2 regions of the Staphylococcus sp. M0911 genome follow, and region 2 is predicted to be linked to the other one. Evidence: riboswitches for the same ligand, from Rfam matches in the RefSeq annotation. Region 2 holds a riboswitch; the other holds the start of a gene.
What was found. A riboswitch is a leader RNA that binds a small molecule or an ion and turns the genes downstream of it on or off. The one in region 2 is predicted to bind FMN.
Positions count from the first base shown of each region.

Region 1: it holds a riboswitch for FMN, as region 2 does, so the genes downstream of both, ribD (bifunctional diaminohydroxyphosphoribosylaminopyrimidine deaminase/5-amino-6-(5-phosphoribosylamino)uracil reductase RibD) here and ssp1_RS06535 (ECF transporter S component) in region 2, are expected to answer to the same signal.

Region 1 covers NZ_CP022881.1:1,031,070-1,038,757, reverse strand. The annotation lists gene ssp1_RS05225 (proline dehydrogenase family protein) at 1-967, shown strand, start outside; gene ribH (6,7-dimethyl-8-ribityllumazine synthase) at 1,234-1,692, opposite strand; gene ssp1_RS05215 (bifunctional 3,4-dihydroxy-2-butanone-4-phosphate synthase/GTP cyclohydrolase II) at 1,705-2,886, opposite strand; gene ribE (riboflavin synthase) at 2,901-3,533, opposite strand; gene ribD (bifunctional diaminohydroxyphosphoribosylaminopyrimidine deaminase/5-amino-6-(5-phosphoribosylamino)uracil reductase RibD) at 3,540-4,583, opposite strand; FMN riboswitch at 4,745-4,875, opposite strand; gene ssp1_RS05200 (FAD/NAD(P)-binding protein) at 5,077-6,573, opposite strand; gene sagB (peptidoglycan release complex glucosaminidase SagB) at 6,893-7,688, opposite strand, start outside.
Region 2 covers NZ_CP022881.1:1,313,074-1,320,761, reverse strand. The annotation lists gene ssp1_RS06545 (YpbB family protein) at 1-508, opposite strand, end outside; gene ssp1_RS06540 (ferredoxin) at 620-868, shown strand; gene ssp1_RS06535 (ECF transporter S component) at 920-1,468, opposite strand; FMN riboswitch at 1,531-1,659, opposite strand; gene ssp1_RS06530 (ATP-binding protein) at 1,847-3,589, opposite strand; gene ssp1_RS06525 (response regulator transcription factor) at 3,573-4,298, opposite strand; gene ssp1_RS06520 (pseudouridine synthase) at 4,430-5,170, opposite strand; gene scpB (SMC-Scp complex subunit ScpB) at 5,163-5,705, opposite strand; gene ssp1_RS06510 (segregation and condensation protein A) at 5,698-6,429, opposite strand; gene ssp1_RS06505 (DUF309 domain-containing protein) at 6,522-7,058, shown strand; gene xerD (site-specific tyrosine recombinase XerD) at 7,100-7,688, opposite strand, start outside.

The DNA of each region.
Region 1 (7,688 bases), 280 kb from region 2:
TAATAATAGTTATTTAAATAATGCTGCAAAACAAGTGGGTCCAAGACTTGGCGCCAACAAAGTAGTAGCCGGTAACACAATTCCACAATTGATAGAAACAATTGAATATTTAAACGAAAACAAAATTTCAGTTACCGTAGATAACTTAGGGGAATTTGTGACGACAGAGCAAGAAAGTCAACAAGCTAAACAAGAAATACTAGAAATTATGGAAGCCATAAACCAATACCAAGTTGATGCACATATGTCAGTTAAATTAAGTTTATTAGGTAGTGAGTTTGACTTAGAACTTGCATATCAAAATTTGAGAGAGATTTTACTTAAAGCTAATGAATATGGCAATATGCATATCAATATAGATACCGAAAAGTATGATAGCTTACAACAAATTATTGAAGTGTTAGATCGATTAAAGGGAGAATTCAAGAATGTGGGAACAGTGATTCAAGCATATCTATATGATGCTGAAAAACTGATTGATAAATACCCTGAATTACGTTTAAGACTCGTTAAAGGTGCATATAAAGAGGATGCCTCTATTGCGTACCAAACTAAAGAAGAGATTGACGCAAATTATATTAAAATAATTGAAAAAAGACTATTAAATGCACGTAATTTTACTTCAATTGCAACGCATGATCATAATATTATTAATCATGTGAAACAATTCATGAAAGAAAATCATATCGAAAAAGACCAAATGGAGTTCCAAATGCTATATGGTTTCCGTTCAGAATTAGCGCAATCTATTGCTAATGAGGGCTATCATTTCACAGTATATGTCCCTTATGGAGATGACTGGTTTGCATACTTTATGAGAAGATTAGCAGAACGCCCACAAAATTTATCTTTAGCAGTAAAAGAATTTGCCACACCAGAAACATTGAAAAAAGTCGGTATTTTCTCAGCTATTGGTATAAGTGTTTTTTCTCTTGTAGGGTTATCTACGAAGTACTTACGTAAATAAATTTAGCATCAAAAACTGCCCACAAAATATTAATTTTGTAGGCAGTCTATCAGTTTAGAACATAAATATATTTCAAGTTATATTCATATTTAGGCAGTAGTTGACTGTAAAGTCATTCTATTTCTTTAGAAATTAGTATTTCTTATGCATGAGTTTCACTCATGTATTCCTATTTTAAAGTACACATTAGCTGTAGCTAATGCGTAAGAACCACTACATAATAAATGATTAGTGGTTCTTTATTATTTCTGTCCCACTTCCTTTATTTAAAATTGTTTCATTAAATTAGCCATTTCAATGGCACTTACTGCTGCTTCAGAACCTTTATTACCTGCTTTAGTTCCTGCACGTTCAACTGCTTGCTCGATACTTTCCGTAGTTAAGATACCGAAGATAACAGGAACATCTGTAGATTCATTAGCTTTGGATACGCCTTTTGCAACTTCATTACATACATAATCATAATGAGACGTAGCCCCTCTTATGACACATCCTAAAGTAACTACTGCATCATATTTACCTGTTTGAGCTAACTTTCTAGCTACCATAGGAATTTCAAAAGCACCAGGTACATAAGCAACATCAATATTGTTTTCGTCAACATCGTGACGAATAAAAGTATCCTTAGCACCCTCTAACAAACGTCCAGTAATAAAATCATTAAATCTACTAACCACAATAGCGACTTTTAAATCTTTACCAACTAATTTTCCTTCAAAATTCATTTTATTATCCTCCTAAATTAAATGTCCCATTTTTTCTTTTTTGGTTGTCATATAGTCATGATTATATTGTGTTTCAGGTACAATCACTTCTATACGTTTTTGGATATTAATACCATATTCTTTTAATCCTTCAAATTTCTTCGGATTATTACTTAATAAGTTAACCTTTTCAATAGCAAAATATTTAAGAATTTGTGCAGCGATATTATAATCTCGTAAATCTTCATCGAATCCTAACGCTAAATTTGCTGTAACGGTATCATAACCTTTTTCAATTAATTCATAGGCACGTAATTTATTCATGAGTCCTATGCCACGACCTTCTTGAGGTAAATAGATAATCATTCCACCGTGTTGTTCTATATAATTCATCGAAGCTTCTAATTGAGCACCACAATCACATCGTTGGCTATGGAAAATATCACCCGTAAGGCATGCAGAATGGATTCGTACATTTTCATGTGATCTAATATCACCTTTAGTTATAACGACGATTTCTTCTTCACTATAATCAGTTGTAAAACCATACATATCAAATGTACCAAAGTCTGTTGGCATTTTTACTTTTGCATTGAGTTTTACATGTGATTCGTTAACTTGACGATATTCTATTAAACTTTCAATCGTAATCATAACTAATTGATGTTTATCTTTGAATGCTTGGAGATCTTCACCTTTAGCCATAGACCCATCATCATTCATAATTTCACAAATCACACCTGCTGGTTTAGCACCTGTTAATTTAGCAAGATCTATTGCCGCTTCGGTATGACCATTTCTTTCTAACACACCATTATCTTTAGCAATTAAAGGAAATAAATGGCCTGGTCGGTTAAAATCTGAAGCTTTCGCATGTTGATCAATCAGTGCTCTAGCAGTTAGTGTTCTCTCGTTCGCACTGATACCGGTTGTTGTATTCTTATGATCGATACTTACAGTAAAATTAGTGCCAAACACATCTGAGTTATTTGATTCCATTGGATGGAGATCTAGTTGTTCACTAATGCTTGAACTGATAGGTGTACAAATTAACCCACGACCTTCTTTAGCCATGAAATTAATCGTATCGTCTTTCATCCATTCAGTTATTGCTATTAGATCGCCTTCATTTTCTCTATCTTCATCATCAACTACAATAATACTTTCACCTTGTTTTAAAGCATCTAAGGCTAATTCAATACTGTCGAATTTCATGTTTATTGCCTCCCCTAAAAACCAAATGCTTTTAGTTTTTCTTCTGTTAAACTTGATTGATTTTGATTTAAGATATTTTCAACATATTTGAATAACACATCTGATTCTAGATGTACGTTATCGCCCACTTTTTTACTTGATAAGATTGTGGAACGTCTTGTTTCAGGAATCAAATGAATATCAAAAGCATCCGAATGAAGATCGAAAATCGTCAAACTTGTACCATCTACCGTTATCGATCCTTGCTTAACCATTTGATTAAGTAGTGTTTTGGATGCTTTTATTTGGATAATCATTGAATTGGCAGATTCATTAATTTTAGATATTGTTCCTAAATCATCAACATGACCTAACACAAAATGACCGCCAAACCTGCCGTTACCACTCATTGCTCTTTCTAAATTAACTTTCGTATGGCGTTGTACATCTGAGAGGTAGGTTTTATTTTCTGTGCCTTTAATGACTTGCACTGAAAATGTTTGGTCATCGAAATCAATGACAGTTAAACACGCACCATTTACACTAATTGAATCACCAATATGCATATCTTCTAATATTTTTTCAGCAGTAATTACTAATGTTCGAACTGAATTTTGATTACGAACCTCTTGAACCGTTCCTATTTCTTCGATGATGCCTGTAAACATTTGCAATCACTTCTTTCTCAAAACTAATTTAATATTTTGTTGAATTAACGTGGAATTAACAATTTCAAATTGAGTTGTATCTGGTAAAGACACTATCTGGTCAGTTTGGAAAAATTGATACTTACCAGAACCACCTATTATTTTCGGGGCAAAATAAAGTACAAGGTGATCTAAGTGATCAGATTGGAGAAATTCTGAAGTAATTTCGGGACCTGCTTCGACTAACAGTTTCCCGATACCTTTTTGATATAAATCTTTCAAAATAGATTTAATATCGCATTGTTCCATATAAATAATAGTTACATTACTATTGTCTACTTTTAAATTTTTATTTTCTGTATAAATCCAAATAGGAGATGCATAATCATGGAATAGTTGTTGATTAAAGTCTAATTTGCCACTCTTACTAAGTATGACTCGAATTGGATGTTTCCCAGCAGCTATCCTTGTCGTGTATAATGGATCGTCAGCTTCTACTGTTTTACGTCCAGTCAATACTGCATCGTGACTATGACGTAATTGATAGACGTCTTTTTTTACTTCTTTATTAGTAATCCACTTACTCTCGCCATCATCGGTAGCTTGTTTGCCATCTAAACTAGCTGAAACTTTAACCGTTAATTCGGGAATACCATTTCTTTTTGCAGTGAAGAAATCTTGATAAAGTTGCGCTGCAACGGCATTATATTGAAATTCAACTTCGATGCCTGCATTTTTAAAAATGTCATCGCCTTTTGAAATAAGGGTAGTATCTTTAACAGCATAGATGACTTTGTGAATACCAGCTTCAATGATTTTATCTACACATGGTGGTGTTGAACCATGGTGTGTACATGGCTCTAATGACACATAAATGGTAGCACCATTGGCTTCTGATTGTGCCATGTCTAAAGCTTGAACTTCAGCATGTTTATCACCTTTTCGTAAGTGTGCACCAATACCAACTATTCTTCCGTCTTTGACAACAACTGAACCCACTGGAGGATTAACACCTGTTTGTCCATCAACCATTTGTGCAAGTTGTATAGCATAATTCATAAATTTACTCAAAATATCACCTCTAAAATTAAAAAGCCTTACACCAATGAAATTGTATATTTCAAGGCATAAGGCGAATCATATATCTTCAAATAAGCATATTTATATCTAAAAATATAAACATACTTATTAATACACATACTTATACAAATATATGTTAATGTCGATAAACGTCATTCTTTCTCCCATCCAGACTTTAACTGTCGGCTCTAGAATTTCACTAGATCAGCCACTAACAAATGTTAGCAGGTCGCAGGCTCATATCACTGCCGGTTGGGAATTCCACCCTGCCCCGAAAGAATTTTATATGAAATTGTTAAAGGTTAATTGAGTATTGTAGTCTAATTTACTACAATTCAAATCATACTACACCTTTTTCAAAAATACAATTACTATACATTGTACTTAATTAAAGTAATACTTTTAAATTAAATCATCGGATTTTGTTTATCTTTTAAATAAAATATAGATTTAAAATACGCCCAGATATAATTACTTAACGCTTTTAGCTTTCTTCTTTGATATTTTCAAAGTCTTGTTGCGTGTCATATAATCTATCCACCGCATTAGCCACTTGGTTAACAATCATTTTAACACCGTTTCTAAGTTTATTGACGCCATTTGTCATTTGTCCAATCGCTATCACATTAGTTAAAGTACCAAACCTCGGACTAATAACTTGGTTCGTTTCAGGAATAATTTGTATACCGCCTAAAGGATGTGCTTGTACAATTTGCCTATTTTCTAAATTAAGAATTAATTGGTCATCTTCATCTAACTCAGATAAATGATTTTTAGATCCAGTTGCATTAATGACTACATTAAAATCTTCAATGTCATTCTCATTTTCATATTGTAAATGGAATAATCCGTCCTCATGATAAACATTTTTTAAATTTTTACGGATAATCAATGCCTCTTGTTCTAATAATTCAATAAGTAATTTCGCAGTTCTAGGAGGCATTGGATTAGAATTAAGTTGAATTATTTTAGTATATTTCTTTTGGAATTGTTGTTGATCTTCAAAGCTAAAGCTATTCCATATCCAATTTAAATTTTCCTTTAAATATTCAATTATACTTTGGAATATTCCCATTTCCTTTTCATGTTCTAAATCAAATTTTAAATCATTAATATGATTACAAGTTCTTCTATTGATAAGTTTTTCAAAATCTATACCGTAGTCGCTACATTCTTTTAAAAATAAATCTACTGCAACATCTAAAGGTACATTTCCATAATTTTGTGCCTGTAAATCATTAAATTTTTGTTTTGTTAAATGTGTAAATTCTATATCTACCATTTGACCTCTTACACTTGGTAAATTGGCTGATCGACTTGTCATTAAAATAGGTAATCTAGGGTGATGTGCAGTCACATATCGAATGACATCTAGACTAGCGAGACCAGTTCCAAGAATGGCAATTCTATCATCTTCATTTACATCATCTAATGAATTGTATGTAGGATAAGGTGTCGGTTTAAACCCTTTTATACCTTTTAAATGATATGGATCGTGATAGGCAAATGTACCAAATGTTAAGAATAAGTAATCGTATTCTCGCCATTCTTTCATATCATCTGAGGTACATACATAATATTTTAAATTCGTTTCATCCACTTTCGATGTTGTAAAAATCTCGTGTACTTTATGATTGATAATAGTAATATTTTCATATTGCTCATCGAATTTGGATAAGTATGATTTCATATAATGTCCAAATACAAAACGTGGTAAGTATGTAGGATTATCGAAATCAAATACTTGTTGATGTTGATACCATTTCCAAAACTCTTCATCATCATCTAAATTTAAGCTCATCTTTTTAGATGGCATATTAATGAGTAACTCACTACTATCATTTTGAAATGGAACACCCTGTCCCATATTATTGCGGTCATCATACACATCTACTTTTAATTTTTCAAAATGGTCGTGTTTGACTAGTTGACGTAAAACACTCACACCTGCTGTGCCCATTCCTATTATAGCTACTCGCATGATTAAATCATCCTCTTTCTACAATCTATTTCCGTGATGAACTTTATAAGTGTAGTCATTTTTAAGTTCGCTCATTATCAAAAATTATATTTTCATATTTACTCATATATATATCCTAATCTTGAACAATTTAATCCTTTAAAATTTGTGATAAAATCTTTCTTTGAGGTGATGAAATGAAATTAGTTTCGAAAATCATAGCACTCACTATTATAATGTTTTTATGGATAACACGTCATAATAAAGCTGAATAATAATAATGATGAATACAAAAATGCCTGCAACCGTTATTACCGTTGCAGGCATTTTTTAACATTAATTATTTCTTCAAATGGTCTTTATCATCTTTATAAACATATAATTTGAAGTATTTACCTTCCGTTTTCATATCTTTATAAAAATCCGCGATGATAGTGGCATTACTTTCAGCCCATTTAATGTCAGTTGCATATTGATGTTCACCAGGATTCTTAGGATTCCATCTCATACTGTATAGTGTATCTTGATCTTCATGTTTTAAGAAATGATTATGAATGAAATCAGCACCACCATAAATGGCTTTTTGAGGTGTGTCCCAACCATGTTTTTTAGCATATTCAGCACCTGTCTTAACAGGATCTTTGTCTAATGCACCTACACCATAAAAGTTGTAGTATTTCTTACCATCAATTTCTACACCTTTAGATAATTCACTCTTAGCAGCGCCAGTTTCTAATAACGCATGTGAAATTAAATACACTTCGTTAACATGTTTATCTTTCGCTGCTTTTGTAAAGTCATCCGTATGTTTCAGTAAAGTTGGTCGATCAACTAACATACGTTTAATTCTTTTTTCATCAATACCTTGATATTTAGATAAATCTAAAAATTGATATTTTTGTACGTCACTATCGATAAATTGACTACTATCCATAGCTGATTTTATTTCAGTTGATGATGCATCTCTCCACGCATCATTGTTTTTATTCGATACTTGTTGACTCGTATAGTTATCTATTTGTTTCTTTGCAGCTTTATCTAAAGTTACATCTAATTTCTCAATTTTCTGTTCTTCTTTTACATGTTTAAAGAAAATTTGGTCTGAAACCATTGAGAAAAAGATAATAGCACCAACT
Region 2 (7,688 bases):
TATACATCGCCTCATCATAGCCTTGTAAATAATAGTGTAAATACACATGTTCATGTTTGCTAGCGATGTCTTCAAATAATTGTTCTATTTCTGTGATGAATTTTGATTCTAAATCATTAACTTTAATGTGTTGATAAATATGTTTAACACGTTGTTGAATATATGTTTGTTGCGTTATAGGAACGAATCTAAAATCGTTGTGTATGCTTTGTGATACCGTTTGAATGAGCAATTGGATACAGTTGAATGTATTAATAAGACTATCATATGTACATCTTGGATGCGTTTTGATATTTACTTTTGGTTCCTCATCATTCAATTCATTTAAATATCGCTCAAAAGACGGATATTTTAATCTCGGTAAACTATGATATAATGACAAAAGTTGTTGACTACTTGCGTCAAAAAAAGTTTGATGGGATTTTTTTCCTGTTAAAATATTATAAATACTTTTATTTGTTTTGTAGTTGAATGCGTGTTGATACGCATGATTGATAATTTGATACAAGATAAACCCTCACTCTATAAAACGAATATATTGAAAATGATACTATCGATGTCTACAATAGTAGTATTGTTATTACTAGTGTAGCATTTTTTTTAAAGGAGGCGAATGAAATTGGCTAAATATACAATCGTTGATATGGATACTTGTATAGCATGCGGTGCATGTGGTGCAGCAGCTCCAGATATCTATGATTATGACGACGAAGGTATTGCTTTCGTAATCCTTGATGATAACCAAGGTACTGCAGAGGTGCCAGAAGAGTTATATGAAGATATGGAAGATGCACTAGAAGGTTGTCCAACAGATTCAATCAAAATTGAAGACGAACCATTTGATGGTGACGCACTTAAATTTGAATAATATATTATATTAAAAGCGCCCTTGCACATCATGTGTAAGGGCGCTAGTTATTTATATGTGAATGTTATTTTTAATTCTATTGAATATAAAGTAAAAGATGATTGAAATGATAATACCTTTAATAATATTAAAAGGTATGATACCTGAAACAATAATTACTTTAAGATTATGAACAATGTCACCTAAGTTAAATATCATACCGTAGAGTGGTAACAGTACAAAATAATTTAAAATACTTAATACGACGGTCATGACAACTGTACCTAAAACAAGACCGGTTAATAATGACTTTTTATTGCGTTTGTTTCTATAAATATAATATGCAGTTAATAAGAAACTGGCAATTGCTAAAAAGTTCGCTAATGGTCCTACAGGATCACCCATATTGAAAAAGAAATTGAGTAAATTCTTAATAAAAGCTACTATTAGCCCTGCAATTGGTCCTAATAAAAATGTGGCAAGTAATGTAGGTACATCACTAAAGTCCAACGTTAAGTATGGTGGTAAAAATGGCAATGGGAATTTAATAAAGGTAAGTACGAAAGCCACTGCACTTAGCATACTTATAAAGATTAGACGTCTATTTTGATTGTGTTGCATATATTATTTTCTCCTTCCATTCATCTTGCTAGAAAAGGAGGAAATTTGCACAACAAAAAAACCTCCATCTTCTCCCATCCAGACTATACTGTCGGCTTCAGAGTTTCACTGAATCAGGTAAAATGAGACATTTTACGTCGCAGGCTTAATTTACTGCCGGTTGGGAATTACACCCGACCCCGAAGATGAATTAACTATATTTTTAATTTAAATATATCATACATGATAACTCTGTTATGTACAATGAGTTTGCTCCGATATATTTATATAGATATAAGATGTCATAAAAATAATCAAGTTGTTTAACAAACTATAGATTTCATAATAAATAAAAAAACTGTTAGAGCCATTATTTGACTCTAACAGGTTTTAAAATGTTTATTTTGGTAATTTAATGATAAAGGTTGTTCCTTTACCCACTTGACTTTCTACTTCAATCGTACCGCCATGTTCTTCTATAATCATTTTACAGATGAATAAGCCTAATCCAGTACCTTGTTTACCCCTTTTTCTTGACGCATCTACTTTATAGAAACGATCGAAGACTTGTTGTAAATGTTCAGGAGCAATTCCAGTACCAGTATCAGCGATGCTTAAAATATGAGTTCTATCATCTTCATCAGTTTTTACCGAAATGGTATCTCCAGGTTGTGTATATCTTGATGCGTTATCGATTAAATTGGTTAATACTTGATCCATTCTATCCATATCGTAGTCCCATAGTTGTTGATTGCTTACTTCAAACTGCATATTAAGTTCTAAATCAGTCGCTTGTTGACGATATTTTATTCGCATTTTGTTGAGCAGATCAGCGATTGGTTGTGACTCTTTCTCAACAGATAATCCTTCAGCATCCATACGTGCTACGTTTAATAATTCATTAACTAAGCGGTTCAGACGTTTAGATTCATCTAAGACAATTGCTAGTGATTCATGTATCTCATCTGGTTCAGTTACAACACCATCTACAATAGATTCTGTATAGCCTTGTAATAAGGCAATCGGTGTTCGTAATTCATGAGATACATTTGCGATGAAGTCTTTTTTCATTTGATCAAGGTTATGTTCATTTGTCATATCACGTATAATAGCAACAATACCGCTTCTGCCATCGTTTTGAATACGGTCAATATAACTCATGATAATCACATAATACCTTGTGTTTGCTTCAATTTCTTGGAATTGCGTTTCTTTAGTATTGAAAGTTTGTTCAATTTGTTTTTCTATTAATTCAACAGCATTGTCATCTAATGTATGGAATACTTGGTCTGCCATTTTATTTGATAAAATAATATCCTTTTGTTCATTAATACCAATAACACCTTCAACCATCGAGTTAATTAAGCTATCACGTATATTTTTGGATGTGGATAGTGCTTCTACATGTTCTTGAATTTCAAAGCTCATATTATTAAATGCACGTGATAATTCTCCAATTTCATCTTTTGTTGATACTGACGTGATATGTGAATAATCACCTTGTGATACCTTTTGTGCTTGATTTCTTAACTCTCTTAAAGGTTTAGTAATTCTAGATGATAAGAAAAATGCAAAGATGGTACTCACTGCTAAAAATATAATTGCGGTAATTAAGATAATAATTGTTATCGCATTATTGGTATCTTCAATAGATTTTAAATCTTTAAAAATAAAGACGCCGCTATATTCTGTATGACTTCCTGGCTCGGCTTTCATTGGATAACCCACTAATATATACGGATGTGAATTCCCCTGTTCTTTAATCATGACATTACGTGTCATTGACTCACCATGTTTGAAAACACGGTTAAAATCTTTATTATTTTTAATTTCTTTGAGCATAGCTTGTTTATCTGTTGAAATGGTTTGTTGATATGCGGTAGATGTATTTTTCATGATAATTAATCCACCGGGATTATCAATCAATGTTTGGCTATTTTTGATGGCTAAGTTTTGATTTGTAGAGTTTTCTACCAATTTACTTATGCGTTTGGCGTCTTCTTTAATGGAATCTTCCGCTTCTTGTGTATAGTAATATTGAATAAAGGTAATTAAGGCAGCACTTAATAAAATTAAAACTGTCGTTACTATAAAAATTATAGTTAACCACAGTTTTATTACTACACTATTTAGCCGGTTCATCGTTTGTATTAACCTCAAATTTATAACCGACGCCCCAAACAGTTTGTATCATGTGAGCTGCATCACTCGATACTTTGTTGAGTTTCTCTCTTAATCTTTTTACGTGCGTATCCACCGTACGTAAATCGCCATAAAATTCATAATGCCAAACTTCTTTTAATAATTGTTCACGATCAAATACTTTATTAGGAGTTTTAGCTAAATAAATTAATAGTTCATATTCTTTTGGTGTTAAATTAACCTGTTCATTATCAGCTAATACTCTATGCGCATCATTATCTATCACTAAGTGATTGAACTCAATTACGTCTCTTGCATGAGGTTCACTTTGTTCAGGTGTTGTTGTTTGCGTTCTTCTTAATAATGCTTTGACTCTTAAAACGACTTCTCTTGGAGAGAATGGTTTAACGATATAGTCATCGGCACCTGATTCAAACCCTTCGACACGATTCGTCTCTTCGCCTTTTGCAGTGAGCATAATAATAGGTGTATCTTTATGCTCTCTTAATTGAGTGGCTACTTCGATACCGTCCATTTCTGGCAACATTAAGTCTAAAAGAATGCACGCATAGTCATTTTCCATAGCAAGTTGATAAGCTTCTTTACCATCTCTTGCTTCATGTGTTTCAAAAGATTCTCTTTCTAGGTATAGTTTAAGTAATCTTCTGATTCTGTCTTCGTCATCAACGATAAGTATTTCATTCGTCATAATACTAAATTACCTCCTACACATGCTGTTCATTTCATTAGTTATTATAGCATATGAAATAGTCATTAAGTTAGTGTTAAAGAAATCTTTGTGAAAAAAATCTCAAATATTAAAAATATGAGTGTTTTATTTTAATCATTACCATTTTCTGCTAAATGGCGAATCGTTTTTACTTCATGAGGTGTGAGTACACGACCTTCACCTGCATTCAAGCCTTTTAAATCAAGTGGACCAAATTGGATACGCGTTAATTTACTAACTTGGTGACCAAAATGTTCGAACATACGACGTACTTGTCTATTTCTACCTTCACTAATCGTAATTTCAACGAGCGTCGTATTTTTATCTTTGTCTTGGTTTTTCACTTTTACTTGAGCAGGTTGCGTGAAACCATCTTCTAGTTCGATTCCTTTTTCTAAAGCTTTAACTTCTTCTCTCATTAAATATCCTTTAAGCTTAGCAACATATTTCTTTTTAATATGGTATCTAGGGTGCGTCATTAAATTAGTGAATTCACCATCATTCGTTAATAATAATAATCCAGATGTATCGTAATCTAATCGACCTACAGGATAAATACGTGTTTCGATATCTTTAAAGTAATCAGTCACAACTTTACGGCCACGATCATCCGATACACTTGTAATTACTTGTGCAGGTTTATTAAATAAAATATAAATTTTATCTTCTTGCTCTAATTTGATACCTTCAACTTCTACAGTATCTGAATTTGAAACTTTTGTACCCAGTTCAGTGACGACATGTCCGTTAACTTTTACTTTGCCATCAGTAATTAATGTTTCTGCTTTACGACGTGATGTATAACCACTACTTGCAATTCTTTTTTGTAATCTTTCTAATTCTTTACTCATTTGTATCTCCCTTTTGATTTACCAAGTTACTAAAGAATGCGTCCATTTCTTCTTCATCTTCTTGAGTGGTTGGTAAATCTTCTAATTTTTCTATACCAAATACATTTAAAAATAAGTCTGTCGTGATTAATTGTTGACTACGTGAATGATGGACTTCTTTAGCTTCTACCAAGCCTCTTGCAATGAGGGTTTTAACTGCACCATCAGAATTAATGCCTCTAATAAGTTCGATATCACTTCGAGTTAAGGGTTGATTATACGCAATAATAGATAATGTTTCCATTGCAGCCTGTGATAATTTCATTTTAGATTTTTGTTCGATTAATGCCTCGATGTATTGTGAGGCATCTTTTTTTGTTGTAAGAACACATGTCGTTCCGAATCGTTGAATCATAAGACCATTTGATTCATAAGTGTCAATTAACTCTGCTAATTCATCTTCATTTACTTCTAATATTTCGATTAATTGTTTGACTTCGAGACCTTCGTCTCCTGATGTGTAGAGCAATGCTTCTAATATGCCGTGCTTATTCAACGCCGTAGTTCACTCCTCTTAATATATTAATGTCATCAAAGTTTTGATGTTGTTCAATATTAATAATCCCTGATTTGGACATTTCTAAAATAGCTAGAAAGTGTGTCACCACTTGTTCTATAGGTTCTGTAAATGTAAACAGACTAAAGAAATTAAAGGATGCTTTTGTTTTTAATCTGTCCGTAACTTGTGCCGTAGCTTGTTGTATGGTAAATGTTTCTTTCTTAATTTCTACGGAATGAGGTTTATTGATTTCTACTCGGTTTTTAACACGTTGATAAGCAACTATTAATTCGGTTAAATCGGTCGTGTTCGATGGATCCCACGATTCATCTGTTTCCATATGTGATAAATCAGTTGGATGTTTAGTGTAATAGTGATCACGTTCTACTTTCATTTCATTTAAGATTTCAGTGTACTCTTTGTAGTTTTGATATTCTATTAATCTACCGACTAAATCTTCACGTGGATCTTCTTCTAAATCGACATCTTCCTCTGATTGTGGTAACAATAATTTACTTTTAATCATCAGTAATTCTGAAGCCATAACCAAGTATTCACTAGCTACGTTGATTTCTAATTGGTTCATTGCGTGAACATATTGCATATACTGTTCTGTTAATGACTTCATAGGAATATCATAAATGTCTATTTCAAATTTTTGAATTAAATGTAATAACAAATCGAGTGGACCGTTAAATGCATCCAGTTTTACTTCATACATAGTATCTACCTCATGTTGCAACTTATGTGCATATTTCACTAAAATATTATAGCATGAATTTATATAACTTTTAAAATTAAGGTGAAATTCAGATGGAACAAGCATTAATTCAATTTTATTACTACTTTCATACTAGGCAACACTATTTTTTATGTCATGACATACTAGAAGAAGCTTGGAAGGAAAATGACAACTTTAGTAAACAAGATGCTATCGTGAGTTTGATTTTATGTGCGACAGCTTGCTATCACTTTCGTCGTAGCAATTTTAAAGGAGCTTATAAATCTTTCTCCAAAGCAAAACAAGTGATTAAAAATGCTAATAAACAAGATCAATCGCAATTACATTTGAATATTCAACGATATTTAGAGATACTTGACGAACAAATGACATGCGTAGCACAACAACAACCTTTTGAACCTATTCAATTGCCAATTAATGCTGACATGTTGAATCGAATTCAATGTCATTATTCAGATTATCATTTTGTTTCATCACCTATTTTAAATGATGATATTGTTCATCACCATTTATTAAGAGACCGAAGTGATGTTGTTTTAGCACGCCAAATGGCATTAAAGGATAAACGGTATCAAAGAATTCAATTAGATAATAATAAAAACCAATGATACGATATGCATTAAAGGTATCATTGGTTTTTAACTGTTTATTAAGCTCTAGGGTGGTATTGATTATACATTTTTCTGATTTGTGATTTTGAAACATGTGTATATAATTGTGTTGTTGAAATGTCAGAATGTCCTAGCATTTCTTGAACGGCACGTAAATCGGCACCATTTTCAAGTAAATGTGTTGCAAATGAATGTCTCAATGTATGTGGCGTGAGTGTTTTATTAATATTAGCTTTTAGACCATTTTGTTTAATCATTTTCCATATACCTTGTCTAGATAAAGGTTTGCCATGCATATTTAAGAATAAGACATTGGTCACAGTTTGCTTAAGCAATTGTGGTCTTACGGTTTCGATATAGGTAGTTAAATAATCTATCACTGTATCGCCTAATGGCACAATGCGCTCTTTGTCCCCTTTACCAAATACGCGAACAAATCCCATCATTAAATTGACATCTTCAACTTCAATTTGTATCACTTCTGATACACGCATACCTGTAGCATATAATAACTCAAGCATTGTACGATCTCGATACCCGTTGTTTTTATTTAAATCCGGTGCATTGAGTAAGTCAATGACTTCGTCGACTTCTAAAACATCTGGGAGTTTCTTTTCATATTTTGGC